DNA from 3 places in the Sphingobium sp. R-21 genome. Region 1 is predicted to be linked to each of the others. Evidence: predicted binding sites of a transcription regulator. Region 1 holds the regulator's gene; each other region holds the start of a gene.

Region 1 (4,553 bases):
TGATCCCGCTCTGCCACCCCATTGCGCTCAGTTCCGTCAGCGTCGACCTCGACCTGGACGGCAACGGCGTGTCCGTGACGGCGACCGCAAAGACGGCCGGACAGACCGGCGTGGAAATGGAGGCGTTGACCGCCGCATCGGTCGCGTTGCTGACGGTCTATGACATGGCGAAGGCGCTGGACAAGGGCATGATCATCAGCAACGTGCGCCTGCTGGCCAAGAGCGGCGGCAAGTCCGGCGACTGGACAGCCAGGGAAGATGGCACGGTATGAGCCTGCTTCCCGTTGCGGAGGCGCAGAACCGCCTGATGGCGCTGGCAAGGCCGCTGCCGACGGATCATGCGCCTGTTGCCGCCTGCGCCGGACGCTGGCTGATGGAAGATGTCGCAGCACTGCGCGAGCAGCCCTGGGCCGACCTTTCTGCGATGGACGGCTATGCCGTTCGCGCCGCCGAATCGCCGGGGCCATGGCAGGTGGTTGCCGAAAGCGCGGCGGGTGGGGCGCTTCCTCCGCCGATCGAGCCCGGCCAGGCTTGCCGCATCTTCACCGGAGCGCCCTTGCCGCCGGGCGCAGACGCCATATTGATCCAGGAAAATGCTGCCCGCGAAGGAAATAGGCTGCGCGGCCTCGAAGAGGCGCTGGCTGCGGGCCGCCATGTCCGCTCGGCCGGCTCCGATTTCCGCAAGGACGATCTCCTGCTGACCGCCGGCAGCGCGCTTGGCCCCGCGCAGATCGCGCTTGCCGCAGTGGCGGGGCATGGCGCACTGCCCGTTTCCCGCCGGGCGCGGGTCGCGTTGATCTCCACCGGCAATGAACTGGTGCCGCCCGGCGCGTCGACGCAGCCAGGCCAGCTTCCGTCATCTAACGCACCCATGCTGGCGGCCCTGCTTGCGAGCCTCCCCTGCGACATCATCGACCTGGGGATCGTGCGAGATGACCTGCCCGGCATGGCCCAGGCCTTTGCTCGCGCCGCCGATGCCGATGCCGACATCATCGTTTCGACCGGCGGCGCGTCGGTCGGCGACCATGATGTCGTCCGTCCAGCCTTCGCCCAGGCTGGCGGCTCGCTCGATTTCTGGAAAATTCGCATGCGGCCGGGCAAGCCGCTGATGGCAGGGACATTGGATTCCGCCATCTTCCTGGGCCTGCCCGGCAATCCGGTATCAGCCTTCGTAACCGCGACGCTGTTCCTGCTGCCGCTGGTCCGCCACATGATGGGCGCGGCATCGCCCCTGCCGCGCACCGCGGTCGCGACATTGGCAGCGCCACTACCCGCCACGGGGGAACGGGACGACTATCTTCGCGCCTTCCGCACTGAAGCCGGCATCGTTTCGGTGACGTCGCAGGATAGCGCCGCCACCGCCGCCCTGGCCATGTCGGACTGCCTCATCCTGCGCCCCGGAGGCTCCGCTCCGGCGGCGGCAGGCGATCCCGTCACGGTGCTTCCCCTTGCCTAAGGCCCTTGCATAAGGAAAGGGGCCGCCACGCGACCCCTCCCAGTGCAAAGCTGATGATTGTTCAGCGCTGCTGCTTGCCGGGCGACTTGTCCTGACGGCGCTCATCACCCATTTGGCCCTGCTGGTCTTCCTGCTGTTGCTGGCGTCCGCCCTGATTGGCACGGTCGCCGCCCTGCTGATCGCGACGTTGATCGCCGCCCTGGTTGTTCTGGTTGGCCATCTTACTCTCCTATTCACCTTCTTCGGGGAAGGCACGCTTGAAAACGGCCCGGCTGCTCGCGCGTTCCCATAAACGCGGCGAACCGTTAGGCGCTTGACTTGCCCCGTTCCGTTTCCTATGCGTTCCCTATCCGTTCCAAAGAAGGGCAGGCGAAATGTTGACACCCAAGCAACAGGAATTGCTGAGCTTCATCCAGATCCGGCTGGAAGAGGGAGGCGTATCTCCTTCTTTCGAGGAGATGAAGGAAGCGCTGGACCTGCGGTCGAAATCCGGCATCCATCGCCTGATCAATGCGCTGGAGGAGCGCGGCTTCATCCGCCGCCTGCCCAATCGTGCCCGCGCTCTTGAAGTGCTCAAGCTGCCCGATGCCATGCATCGCGCGCCCAGGCTGGTCGTTCCTGCCAAGGCGCCGGTGACAACTGCTCCTGCCTTGAGCAAACCACCGATCGTCGCCAATGACATATTGGAGATTCCCCTGCATGGCCGCATCGCGGCCGGTGTTCCGATAGAGGCATTGGAGGGACAGAATATGCTCTCCGTACCCGCGGCACTGCTTGGGACCGGGGATCATTATGCGCTGGAAGTCGCAGGGGACTCCATGGTCGAGGCAGGCATACTCGACGGCGACTTCGCGCTTATCCAGCGCACCGAAGTCGCGCGGGAGGGGCAGATTGTCGTCGCTCTGATCGATGAAAATGAAGCGACGCTCAAATATTTCCGGCGAGAAGGGCCCAAAGTCAGACTCGATCCTGCCAATAGTGCCTATGAACCGCAGATCTACGACCCGCGTCAGGTTCGCATTCAGGGCAAGTTGGCCGGACTGCTGCGACGCTATAACTGACCGCGTACGGACCGGCGCGGCCAAGGGGAAGGTCGCGCAATCCACGGATGCCCGTCGTTCCGCATTTTCGCGCTGCGCACGCTACCATGGTCCAGATCGATGGCCAGCCCCCCGGTCTGAGCGAGGAATCGTCTGTCCACCTTCAACCAGCGAGGTCGGCAGGCGCCCGGCAGTCTACGGTCACTGACGACGATATCGGCATTGGCGCAATCCCGCGCCAATATCGCATGGTCGATATTTACATTGCTTCGGGTGAGCAAAATGTTCCACTTCCGTCCCCCGCCCATCAGGCGGACGGCGCAGAGATCAAGCGAACAACGTGCCTGGGGCAACGCCGGCAATGCTTCCAACGCGCCACCGTAACCAGCGCTTTCCGCCAGCATGTCGCGTGTGTAACTTCCAGCCCGTGCCCGCAATATCGCCATGCCACTTGCGGTGCGAACCGCGACGTGGCGGCCATCGCTGCTGATCAATATGCCAGGCATCGGGGTTGCGAGGATCATGGTCACGCCTGCGGCAACGGGCATCAGGCCCGCCCAGCGCCAGTGACTCCGCCATAGGAGGCACCACAGCATGCCGAGCATCACGAGGCCGAAAACAGCGCCGGATTGGGCGGGCGTCAGCATCACTGCCCATGGGCTGGATGCTACGCCATGGGCCACCAGCAGCAGCAGGTCCAGCGCCCGCGCAGCAAGCCACCAGAAGGGCGCGCCCCACCCGCCCAGATCGAACAGCAAGGCCAGCGCTTCCAGCGGCATGACGACCAGAGTGGTAAGGGGTATGGCGACCAGATTGGCGACCGATCCCAGCATGCCCGCCTTGTGAAAATGGAACAGAGCGATCGGCGCGAGGACCAGTTCGACCACCAGACCCGTAAGCAACATGCCCGCAAGACTGCGCCCCAGCCGGCGCCATGCCGCCTCGTCGCGCGCGGCTGCAAAGCGTCGGAAAGCGGGATGCTCGCCCAGTGAAACCAGAGCGACCACGGCGGCGAAACTCATCTGGAAACTCGGTCCCATCAACGCTTCGGGCCATATGGCGAGCACCACCAGCGCACCGGCCGCGACCAGGCGGAGGGTGATCGCATCCCGCCCCGTCGCCAGTCCTCCGAGCACCAGCAGGGCAGCGATGCAGGACCGCACGGTCGGCACTTCGGCGCCGGTAGGCAAGTTATGGTTAACACCAGTGGCTACAAGACCACAAAGTCAGGTCTGGCACCGTGTCCGTGTTCTGTGGCAAACACAGGCCATGTGGAGCCTTACACAGAAAGTCACATTCGATCCCAAAAGCGGACGACCAGAAGCGCCTCTATACTGGCGCCTCACGACCTTCTGCGTCATCGCAGCGTGGGTGCTGGCGCTCATATTATTCTTTTATACGGCGCTTGCGATCCGCGATGGGGCACCTGATTTAGCAGCCACTTGCGCCCTAATGGCAATCGCCATGCTGGTCATCGTCCACTGGCGCAAAAGGCAAATTCGTCAAGAGCAGCGTAAGTTCGACCAGCTTGTGGCCGATTACGAAAAGGCCATTTCAAACCCGACATAGCCAGCAGCGCCAAACTGACAGGCCAGGAGCCAATTAAGTGGAAGTGATCGGGATCATTCTTGCGGTGGCATTCGCCTCATGTCTCCTTTTCGGCTTTCGATCAGGCAACATGCCAATCAAAGCGCCATTGCGCGAACCCAGCCGTCACGAAACGCCTCTCTATTTTTGGTCGTTGCTGCGTTCTACGGGGTTGGCCTCATCTTAGGTGCGAGCATGATTATATCTGGCTAAGGCGCTGGGCACATTTTCATGATCCACGGATTTCTGAGGGTTTTAGCGTGTTGACTCCTATAACGCACTGGTCAGGATCGTATAACCGAGGCCGGCCAAAGCTCCACCGCCTGCCGCAAGGAGCATCAGCGGCCAATCAAGCGCTGCCCGGCGGCTGAGCGCCATCAGCCGCATCAGCAAAAAGATCACCACACCGATCAGTGCCGTCACATGCAGGCCGCTGATCGACAGGAGATGCGCAAGGCCGCTCCGCCGCA
Region 2 (4,553 bases), 230 kb from region 1:
GGCAGCATTCTCTGGTGCATGACGCAGGCCGATCTTTTCGCGCCGGCCATCGCCCAGGCCGGACTCGATCCCGATCGGGTCATCTATGTGGAAGCCCGCGATGAAACCGCTGTACTCTCCTGTTTTGAAGAGGGGCTGCGCCATGGCGGTCTGGGCGGCGTGGTGGCCGAGGTTGCCCGCCTTCCGATGACGGCCTCGCGGCGCCTGCAACTGGCGGCGGAAAGCACGGGCACGATCGGCATCGCCGTGCGCCGCTGGCGCCGACCGGCGGAAGCCTCCGATCTTGGGCAACCCACGGCGGCGGCGACGCGCTGGCGGGTGACGGCGGTGCCGTCCGAGCCGCTGCCGGTGCCCGGCGTCGGGCGGCATCGCTGGTTCGTCGAACTCATCCGCTGCCGGGCGGGCGAAAGCGCTGATTTTCTGGTGGAAGCATGTGATGCGACAGGTCGTCTCGCTCTTCCTGCCGACCTGGCCGACCGATCGGCTGCGTCGCAGGCTTGGGCGAAGCGCGCCGCCTCCTGACGCGGCGCTCGTTCTGGTCGGCATGGAGGGAAATCGCCGGGTGCTGACCGCGGCGAATACGGCCGCGCGCTCGATCGGCTTGCATGCAGGTATGGCGGCGACCCAGGCGCAGGCGCTGGTGCCCGATCTCACCATGATGGACGCCGAACCAGAAGAGGACCGGCAAGCGCTGGAGCGGCTCGCCATCTGGTCGCTTCGTCGCTACGCCCCCATCATCGCGCTCGATCCGCCCGATGGGCTGATGCTCGACATCACCGGCGCGGCCCACGCCCATGGCGGAGCGCTGGGTGTGTTGCGCGACATATTGAAGCGCCTGGCCGAGGTGGAAACCGCGGGACGCGCCGTCTGTGCACCGGCTTATGGTGCCGCCCATGCGCTGGCGCGCTATGGCGCCGATCCGGTCCGCGTCGTCGACCCGCTGGAGCTGGTCGGCGCCATCGGCGCCCTGCCGCTGGCCGCGTTGCGGCTGGACCGCGCCACCGTGCTCTCGCTCAGCAAACTGGGCCTCGAAACCATCGCAGATCTGGAGGCGATGCCGCGCGCCTCGCTCGCACTGCGGTTCGGATCCATGCCGGGGCAACGGCTCGACCAGGCCTATGGCCGGGCATCGGAACCGTTCGAGCCGATCGCCGCGCCCGAGCGCATTGAGGTGGAGCGGCGTTTTGTCGAACCCATCGGCGCGCCCGAGACGTTGGCCCGCTACACCCGTAAGCTCGTCGATCAGCTTTGCCAGCAACTGGAGGAAGCAGGGGTGGGCGCGCGCCGGCTCGACCTGCGCTTCCACCGCGTCGACAATGTGATCGAGGCGATCCGCGCTGGTCTTGCCCGGCCCAGCCGGGACGCCAAGCAGATGGGGCGATTGCTGTGCGACCGGATCGAGACCGTCGATCCGGGCTTTGGCATAGAACGGATGCTGCTGGCGGCACCGGCGGTGGAGCCGCTGAGTTTTCGCACCATCTCCAATCTGGGCGATGTGCCGGTTCCCGACGTGGCGGCGCTGGTCGACATATTGGGCAACAGGGTGGGGGAGGAGCGACTCTACCGCTATGCCGCGCGGGAAAGCGATATCCCCGAACGATCAGTGACCCGAATCGCCCCCATGGCCGATCCGACCCTGCTGCGCTGGCCTGAACGCTGGCCGCGGCCGGCACGGCTGTTCGCGCGGCCCGCGCCGATCGACACCATGGCGCTGCTGCCCGATCATCCGCCGGTCCATTTTGTCTGGCGGGGCATCAGGCGGCGGGTGAAGCAGGCCGATGGCCCGGAACGCATCTATGGCGAATGGCATGTGAGCGAGGCGGAGTGGCTGAGCGTCCGGGATTATTTCCTGATCGAAGATGAAACAGGAGCCCGCTACTGGGTGTTTCGACAGGGCGATGGCATGGACAGCGCGACGGGCGGGCAGGGCTGGTTCCTGCATGGGCTTTTCGGCTGAGAAGCAAAGCCTTGTTGCCCTGCTGATGCCCGTCGACCATAGGCCTTGAAAATGGACGAGAAAACAAACGCTACGATTTTAAGGGTGATCGAGCGCGCGCCCCAATGGCTGCGGCATGATCTGGAATCCAAGGACGCGGCCGCGCGCGGTCGCGCGGAAGAAACACTGGCGGCAATGATCAGCGACGCGCTTGCCAACGGAACCGCCGTGTCAGCGGAGGATTAAGCGCGGAACTTCGTTGGAGCCTGGGATGATGCGTGCCGTGGAGATTGCCGTGCCTGCACTTCCCCTCATCGCAGCCCTGATGTTGGCCGGGTCTTTGCCGGCTCAGGCCGCCGACAATCATGAACTCTTGCACGTCGCTTGCGGGCAGGGGCGTGGCTTCGGGCTTCGCATCGAAGGGCGGCAGGCGCGCGTGCAGCTGGCCGACAGCGAACTGGTCCTCGTCCGTAAGCCTTCGTCGCTGGGCCAGCATTTTCGCAATGGCGAAGCGACCTTGATTCTGGACGATGGCTATGTCGCCTTCGTCCAGAAGGATGATTGGGATTGGCAGGACTGTCATCTCGACGAGCCATCCGCACCGAAACGGTGACGAATCCATCTTGAATTGCTACGCAAAAGGCATAGCTTGTTTTTGTCGCTTCCTCCCCTTCGAGCGGCATATCTCTGAACTGGCCCCGCCGTGATGCTTTGCTCCGGCGGGGATCCTTTTATCCAGTCCTGATGCTGGGCCGGGGCGGTTGAAGGCAGCGGCACTTCGCGCACCAGTTGGCAGTGCCCCCGCCGGGGCTGTTGACTCTTGGTGCGTTGGAACAAATAGCGAACATATACGCTATGATGTGAGAATCGGCAGGTGCCGCCATGCGATATGCTGAACTCCAATGCGCCTCCCATTTCTCCTTCCTGCGCGGTGCGTCGAGCTGCGAGGAGCTGTTCACCCAGGCGGAGGCCTGCGGCCTCGACGCGCTGGCCATTACGGACCGCAACAGCCTGGCCGGGATCGTGCGCGCCCATGAGGCGGCCAAGGTCACCGGCGTCCAGCTGATCGTCGGCTGCCGGCTCGACCTTGCCGAAGGTCCGTCGCTGCTGGTCTATCCCATCGACCGATCCGGCTACGGCCATCTGTGCCGATTGCTCAGCCGCGGAAAGAAGCGGGGCGGGAAGGGCAAGTGCATCATCGGCTGGGACGATGTCGGGGAATTTGCCGAAGGACTGCTTGCCATATTGCTGCCGGAGGAAGTGGAGGAAGCGCAAGCCATGATCGGTCGCTTTGCTGCCCTCTTCGCCGGACGGGGCTATCTGGCGCTGACCCTGCGCCGACGGCCCGGCGATCAGCTGCGGCTGCACAATCTCTCCAATCTCGCCGCACGGCATGCAGTGCCGACGGTGATCACGGGAGACGTCCTTTATCACCATCCGCATCGCCGGGTGCTGCAGGAGGTGATGACCTGCACCCGCCATCGCTGCACCATCGATGAGCTGGGCGCCCGGCGCGAACTCCATGCCGATCGCTATCTGATGCCGGCCGCTGAAATGCACCGGCTCTATGGCCGCTATCCTCAGGCGCTGGCGCGGACGCTGGAAATTGCCGAGCGCTGCCGCTTCTCGCTCGACGAACTCAAATATCAATATCCCGACGAAGCCAGCGTTCCCGGCCTGACGCCGCAGGCGGCGCTAGAGCAGATGAGCTGGGAAGCGGCGGAGGCCCGTTATCCCGAGGGCGTGCCCGACAAGGTCGCGCGCCTGCTGCGGCATGAACTGGGGCTGATCGCCGAGCTGGGCTATGCGCCCTATTTCCTGACGGTGAATTCCATAGTCCGCTTCGCGCGCAGCCGGGATATTCTGTGCCAGGGGCGGGGATCAGCCGCGAACAGCGCGGTCTGCTATGTGCTGGGCATTACCTCCATCGATCCCGAGCGATCCGACCTGCTGTTCGAGCGGTTCGTCAGTCAGGAGCGCAAGGAACCGCCCGATATCGACGTCGATTTCGAGCATGAGCGGCGGGAGATCGTCATGCAATGGGTGTTCGACACCTATGGCCGTAATCATAGCGCGCTTTGCTCGACGGTCATCCGCTACCGCGCCAAGGGCGCGATCAAGGATGTCGGCAAGGCGTTGGGCCTCTCGGAAGATCTGATCAAGGCGCTTTCGGGTCAGGTCTGGGGCTGGAGCGAGGAGGGCGTGCAGGAGCGCCATGTCGAAGAGCTGAACCTCAATCTCTCCGACCGGCGCTTGCGGCTGGCGCTCGATCTCGCCCGGGAGCTGATTGGGACGCCCCGCCATCTCTCGCAGCATCCCGGCGGATTTGTGCTGACCCATGACCGACTTGATGAGCTGGTGCCGATCGAGCCCGCCGCCATGGCCGACCGGCAGGTGATCGAGTGGGACAAGGACGATATCGACGCGCTCAAGTTCATGAAGGTCGACTGCCTGGCGCTGGGCATGCTGACGGCGATGAAGCGCGGGTTCAATTTCCTGGAGCAGCACAAGGGCATCCGCATGGACCTGTCCTCGATCCCGCCCGAAGACCCGCGCACCTATGCCATGATCCGCGCCGCCGACACGCTGGGCGCCTTCCAGATCGAGAGCCGGGCGC
Region 3 (4,553 bases), on a different replicon from region 1:
AAGGCCGAGCGCCTTGTGATCAAGCAACGCGGCAGCGGAGAAGAGCTGCTCGGGAGAGGACGCGCCGCGCAGGAACGAGAAATGGCTTGTCACCTGAAGTTCGACATAACGGGGCATCAGCCGAACAGCCCATGCATGTACCAGCTCAGATCCCCGGTCGGCGCATCGACACCGTCGCCCCGGCGGAAGATCCAGAACCGCTCACCCCCAGCGGCCTCCACGCGGAAATAGTCCCGAACCGCCCACATCTCACGGGCGCTCCGCCACCATTCGCCATGGATGCGTTCCGGGCCGTCGCCCGCGACGACGCGATAGTCGGTCCGACGCCAGGTGAAGCGGCGGGGCGGATGATCGGGGAGCAGAGCGACCACATGGGAGAGAAGTTCTGGTCGCCTGAGCATCCGTACCGGCCGCTTCCAAGTCGGCCAACCAAGCGGCTTTGCCAAAGGCTCGATCCGCCTGACCGCGCGCTCGGGCACATCGCTTTCATGAGAGGAAAGACGGAACGGGACCTCGGGTTCGATCCGCCCCGCAAGTTGGTCGACCAGTGGCGCAATGTCGGGGGGGCGATCGCTGGCCCCCAGCCCGGCTTCCAGCGTCTGCGCCTTCAACTCCTCGACTCTGGGCGTGCTGAGCGCCATCGCTTCGATGCCAAGGCCGGGATCGATTTTCTCGACCCGCATGGCGAGCATCCGTTTCACATGTCTGGGTTCGCGCGTGGCACGCGCGGTGCCGATCGCGATCCGTTGCTCCGTACCATCGACGATCAGGCAGGTGAGATGCGCCGTGCGCAGCCCCACGCCGCGCTCCTGCAGGATGATGACCAGATCATCGACGAGATCGCCGATCACCTGACTAATGGCTTCGGCGTGCCGATGGGTTCGAGCAATCGCCGCTCCACCCGCGGCGACTCGAACGGCACGACCGGGACGATCGGTTCCGCCACCATGCCGCGAGCCTGGTCGAGCCGCCGGACGGTGGCGAGTCCTAGGCGCTTGGCCAGTGGCCCGCGCGGCATGGGGTAGAGGTCGCCGATACGCTCTATGCCAAAGCGCGCAGCCGATAGCAGCGCCTCGGGTTCGAGGCGCAAGGCGGCTAATGGTAGATCGGCGATCGCCTGGGTCTCTGTGCCGGACGGCAGCAAGGTGATAGCCGCGCCGCTATAGCGCGCCAGTGCATGGGCGGCGCCAGGCGTACCGGCAATGGCCATGCTGGCGGTGAAGCCCAAGCGTTCCAGGAACCGCAGCAGCCGGCGGCAGAAGCGCGGCTCGCCGCCAAAGAGGTGGGTCGTGCCGGTGAGATCGAGCCAAAGTCCGTCAGGGCCGGCCACGCACGCCGTTGGCGTCCAGTGGCCAACGGCATGGTTAGCCAAGCGTTCGAGCCAGGCGCGATCGGCGTCGGGATCCGCACCGCGTACGTCGAGATCAGTAACCAGCGCACGGGCGTGAGCGGCGGCCATGCCGGGATGCAGCCCAAGCTCCAGCGCCACCGGGCAGACGGCGGTCACTACATCGCGTTGACCTGTCCGCGCGATCAGAATGGTCGGCCGTCCCCAGAGGGTCGTCCATGTGAGGGCCGGAGCAGACGGGGTGCTAGCCCCGGCTTCGTCCACCGGCATGGCCTTGAAGGGATGCTCGGCCGATTCACTGCGGCGTCCCATCTCGCGCATGGTCGGACGTTGGTGCGCGGGCAATGCGTCGATTGCGCTCTGGTCTGGACGCTGCCCATCATCCCGCGCCCAGCGCGCGCCGGGCCGCCAACCGCTTGCCTTCGACACCGAACAGGCTCCCGGATTATCGTCGATCGGCTCGGCAAAGCGGCGGCGGATCGACAGGCCAGCGGGCTTAGGCCGCGCGGCTGACCGGCCCAGCCGCCGCAAGCGCTCTATGGGGAGCTGCGGCAGATAGAGCGAGGCGACCCTGATCATCGCACGCGTCCAGTTCGAGGGAGAAGGGATTGCCGTTACGCTGCCGAACAAGCTCGACCGACCAGCGGGCGCGTCCGACCCCGGGATGGGGAAGGCGCGCCGAGGGCAGGCAGCCGATCCGCCAGCGGGTCATGGCTGATGAAAGGCCGCCCAATGGGCAACGTTCGCGGACACGGTGGCGGCGGTACAGCAGCATTGGTGTTTTGCCGTCGGAAGCGGCTAGCTGGAGCCGACGGGTCGCAGTTTGGTCGGCCGATTTGACCTCCGCGATGACGCAGGCGAGCGATCCATCGCGCAGAGCATCTTCGGCCATGGCAAGGACGGTGCTGTCTCTCGTGCCCTGCGCATAGAGAAGCTGCTCCGGGCCTAGCCCGACCTGCTCCAGCCCTGGCGCATAGAGGTCGAACTTGGTGAGTGCCCAGAAGACGGTAAAGCCGGGCTGAGACGCGAAGCGGGCGGCGATGCCGGCCGCGAACAGTGTTGCGGCAGCATCATCGTTCAGCGTTGCGGAAGCGGCGGCAATTTCATGTAATGCACCCCCGTCCAGTCCGCCATCGGCAAGGCATCCGTCGAGCGCGTCAACGCCAAAGGGCAGGGCGGGGCCACGCTTGGCGCGGGCCTGCCCAAGCTCGGCGAGCAGGGCGGCAAGAGGTGCGGCGCGGGGCCGATCAGGGTTGGAAGCGGGGCAGGCCATGGAACATATCGACTCAAATGTTCCCTTTATGTTCCATTCGTCGGCGAGATTCGTCAAGGGTGAGAATCGCTAGGCCAGTGCTCTCAGGCTGTTCGTTTGCGCCGCTTATAGTCTGAGTTCGACATTCAGGGATGCCAGGACAGGTACGAGATCACCAATGCGCGTCAAATTTTCGGTGGGGCAAGCCGGATAGAGCTTGGCGGTGACAGCATGATCGTAGACCGCGACACATTCGGCGTTGGTGATGCGCGACATGTAGACGATGCCGTCGAAATCCGTCTTATCATAGAGTTGCTGGCTGAATCTGCGTCCGGCCTGTTGCGCCCGCCCGCGCACAGCATCAGTTGGAATGCCCAGCCGGCTCGCGCCGCTGGTGCGAAGATCCAGCAATTTGAGCGGACTCCGGGCGCTCAGGCTTGCGACCGCCAGTTCCTCGATATCAGCCTGGAGCAGCACGCGGTCCCTTCTGCCCTGGAACCGGTCGCGGATCACCTTCTCGGCCAACGCGGTGGCAAGATTCTGCGCCGCGTACAGGATGGTAAAGCTGTCGGAAGGGCTGGCAAAGCGCGTTTTGCCATAGCCCATCCCCATCGGTGTGCCACTATGGCGTGCTTCGATGATTCGCAGATAGCTGGTCACATCAATGCCGACGGCAAGCGCTCGCAATATCGCAGGGTCGAACGTCACGGATATTCGAAGACCGTGCGCGCGGCTTCCACCACCGCCTCCTTGCGGTCCTGCTTAAGCAGGTCGATCGGGCGCTTATTGCCGAGAAGCGGACTGGGCTGGACCAGCCAAAGCCAGGCACGACGCGGATTGCCGACAATCTCGAGAACATCCGCCACGCCGATGATTGGCCGGTTGTCCACGAACTGCTCGAGTGGGAAGGCGTGTTTGCGCGCCCCAGCGAGCAGCGCGATCACCTCGCCGCGCTTCTGCCAATCGTGAAGTGTCGAACGTGCGATGCCGCGTTCGTGGAGCGTGCTTGACCCAGCGACAGGTCCGGCCCATTCCTCAAGCGGAACTTGGGTCGCATAGGCGGACAGCCGACGACTGCCTTCCTCACTATCGATCAATTCACCCAAACCGCTGCCCTTGCCGGTTTCGACTTCGGTGGGTTCAGGAATGACGATCCGTTCCAGGGGCTTGTCGTCCCGCGCGAACGCTGCAATCAGATCTGCGACATCAGCACTCTTGCCTTTCAGTCGCTTCTGCTGAGCGGGCGATAGGGATACGACGGCCGCTGCGACCGCCGCCACAATCTGAGCTGTGTTGGCTGCCACGGCCTTAGCGAGGCCCGGTTGCCGCGTCAGCAGTTCATTGACCTCGGTCGCCACGAGCTGGCGGACGCCAGCGCGGGTATCGGTACTATGCAATTGCGCCTGCACGACAGTCACTCCTTCGTCTATCGATATAAGGCCAGCGGTCCGGTTTGTCCAGAATGTCCGCTTTGTCCGGGATATCGGTTCGCCCCCGGCACGCGACCTTATCGCAAGACCAAAAGGTATGAGCATGCTCCAACCTGACCAGAGAGCTGAGCCTTGATCTTTGAAGCAGAAATTTTTCTGCGCTGGAGGGCGGAACTAAAACCAAAGAAGGGCAGGGCAAATTGGGATTGAAAATGTTCCCTCCCCAAGAAAGCGAAAAGCCCCGGTGAACTCACCGAGGCTATGACGCCGACCGAGAACCCCAATCCACTTATCGACCCAAATGCGCATTCGTCCGTCGCTTGAGAACCAGAACATTCCGGCCAACCCCGTTTCTTGCATTGCGACCGTTCACCGGTCGGATGCGTGACGGGTGGTGTCAACGGATGGGCGATCTATTTCGCTGAAGAATCTGATTTTGCTCCATGGAGCGAATGCGCTCATTCTGCTGCTGCCGCACCTGCACGCCAGCGATCTGCTCCCCTTTCTCGATCCTGACCGCCAC

What was found. The regulator LexA, encoded in region 1, represses DNA repair genes until DNA is damaged. The targets are predictions, from matches to a motif close to GTTCCNCNCTTGTTCT.
Region 2: the regulator LexA is predicted to act here: its motif matches at 2,767-2,782, upstream of ACN9MX_RS18525 (error-prone DNA polymerase).
Region 3: the regulator LexA is predicted to act here: its motif matches at 2,641-2,656, upstream of ACN9MX_RS21755 (ImuA family protein).

The regions. Positions count from the first base shown of each region.
Region 1 is NZ_CP184375.1:1,084,372-1,088,924, reverse strand. It holds gene moaC (cyclic pyranopterin monophosphate synthase MoaC) at 1-272, shown strand, start outside; gene glp (molybdopterin molybdotransferase MoeA) at 269-1,456, shown strand; gene ACN9MX_RS19555 (hypothetical protein) at 1,518-1,676, opposite strand; gene lexA (transcriptional repressor LexA) at 1,831-2,517, shown strand; partial or broken gene ACN9MX_RS19545 (ComEC/Rec2 family competence protein) at 2,508-3,716, opposite strand; gene ACN9MX_RS19540 (hypothetical protein) at 3,646-4,065, shown strand; gene ACN9MX_RS19535 (ComEC/Rec2 family competence protein) at 4,354-4,553, opposite strand, start outside.
Region 2 is NZ_CP184375.1:857,407-861,959, forward strand. It holds gene ACN9MX_RS18505 (ImuA family protein) at 1-522, shown strand, start outside; gene ACN9MX_RS18510 (Y-family DNA polymerase) at 437-1,957, shown strand; gene ACN9MX_RS18515 (hypothetical protein) at 2,003-2,182, shown strand; gene ACN9MX_RS18520 (hypothetical protein) at 2,208-2,549, shown strand; gene ACN9MX_RS18525 (error-prone DNA polymerase) at 2,819-4,553, shown strand, end outside.
Region 3 is NZ_CP184376.1:41,770-46,322, reverse strand. It holds partial or broken gene ACN9MX_RS21770 (error-prone DNA polymerase) at 1-117, opposite strand, end outside; gene ACN9MX_RS21765 (DUF6504 family protein) at 117-851, opposite strand; gene ACN9MX_RS21760 (Y-family DNA polymerase) at 848-1,927, opposite strand; gene ACN9MX_RS21755 (ImuA family protein) at 1,845-2,621, opposite strand; gene ACN9MX_RS21750 (RES family NAD+ phosphorylase) at 2,727-3,260, opposite strand; gene ACN9MX_RS21745 (hypothetical protein) at 3,305-4,018, opposite strand; gene ACN9MX_RS21740 (hypothetical protein) at 4,428-4,553, opposite strand, start outside.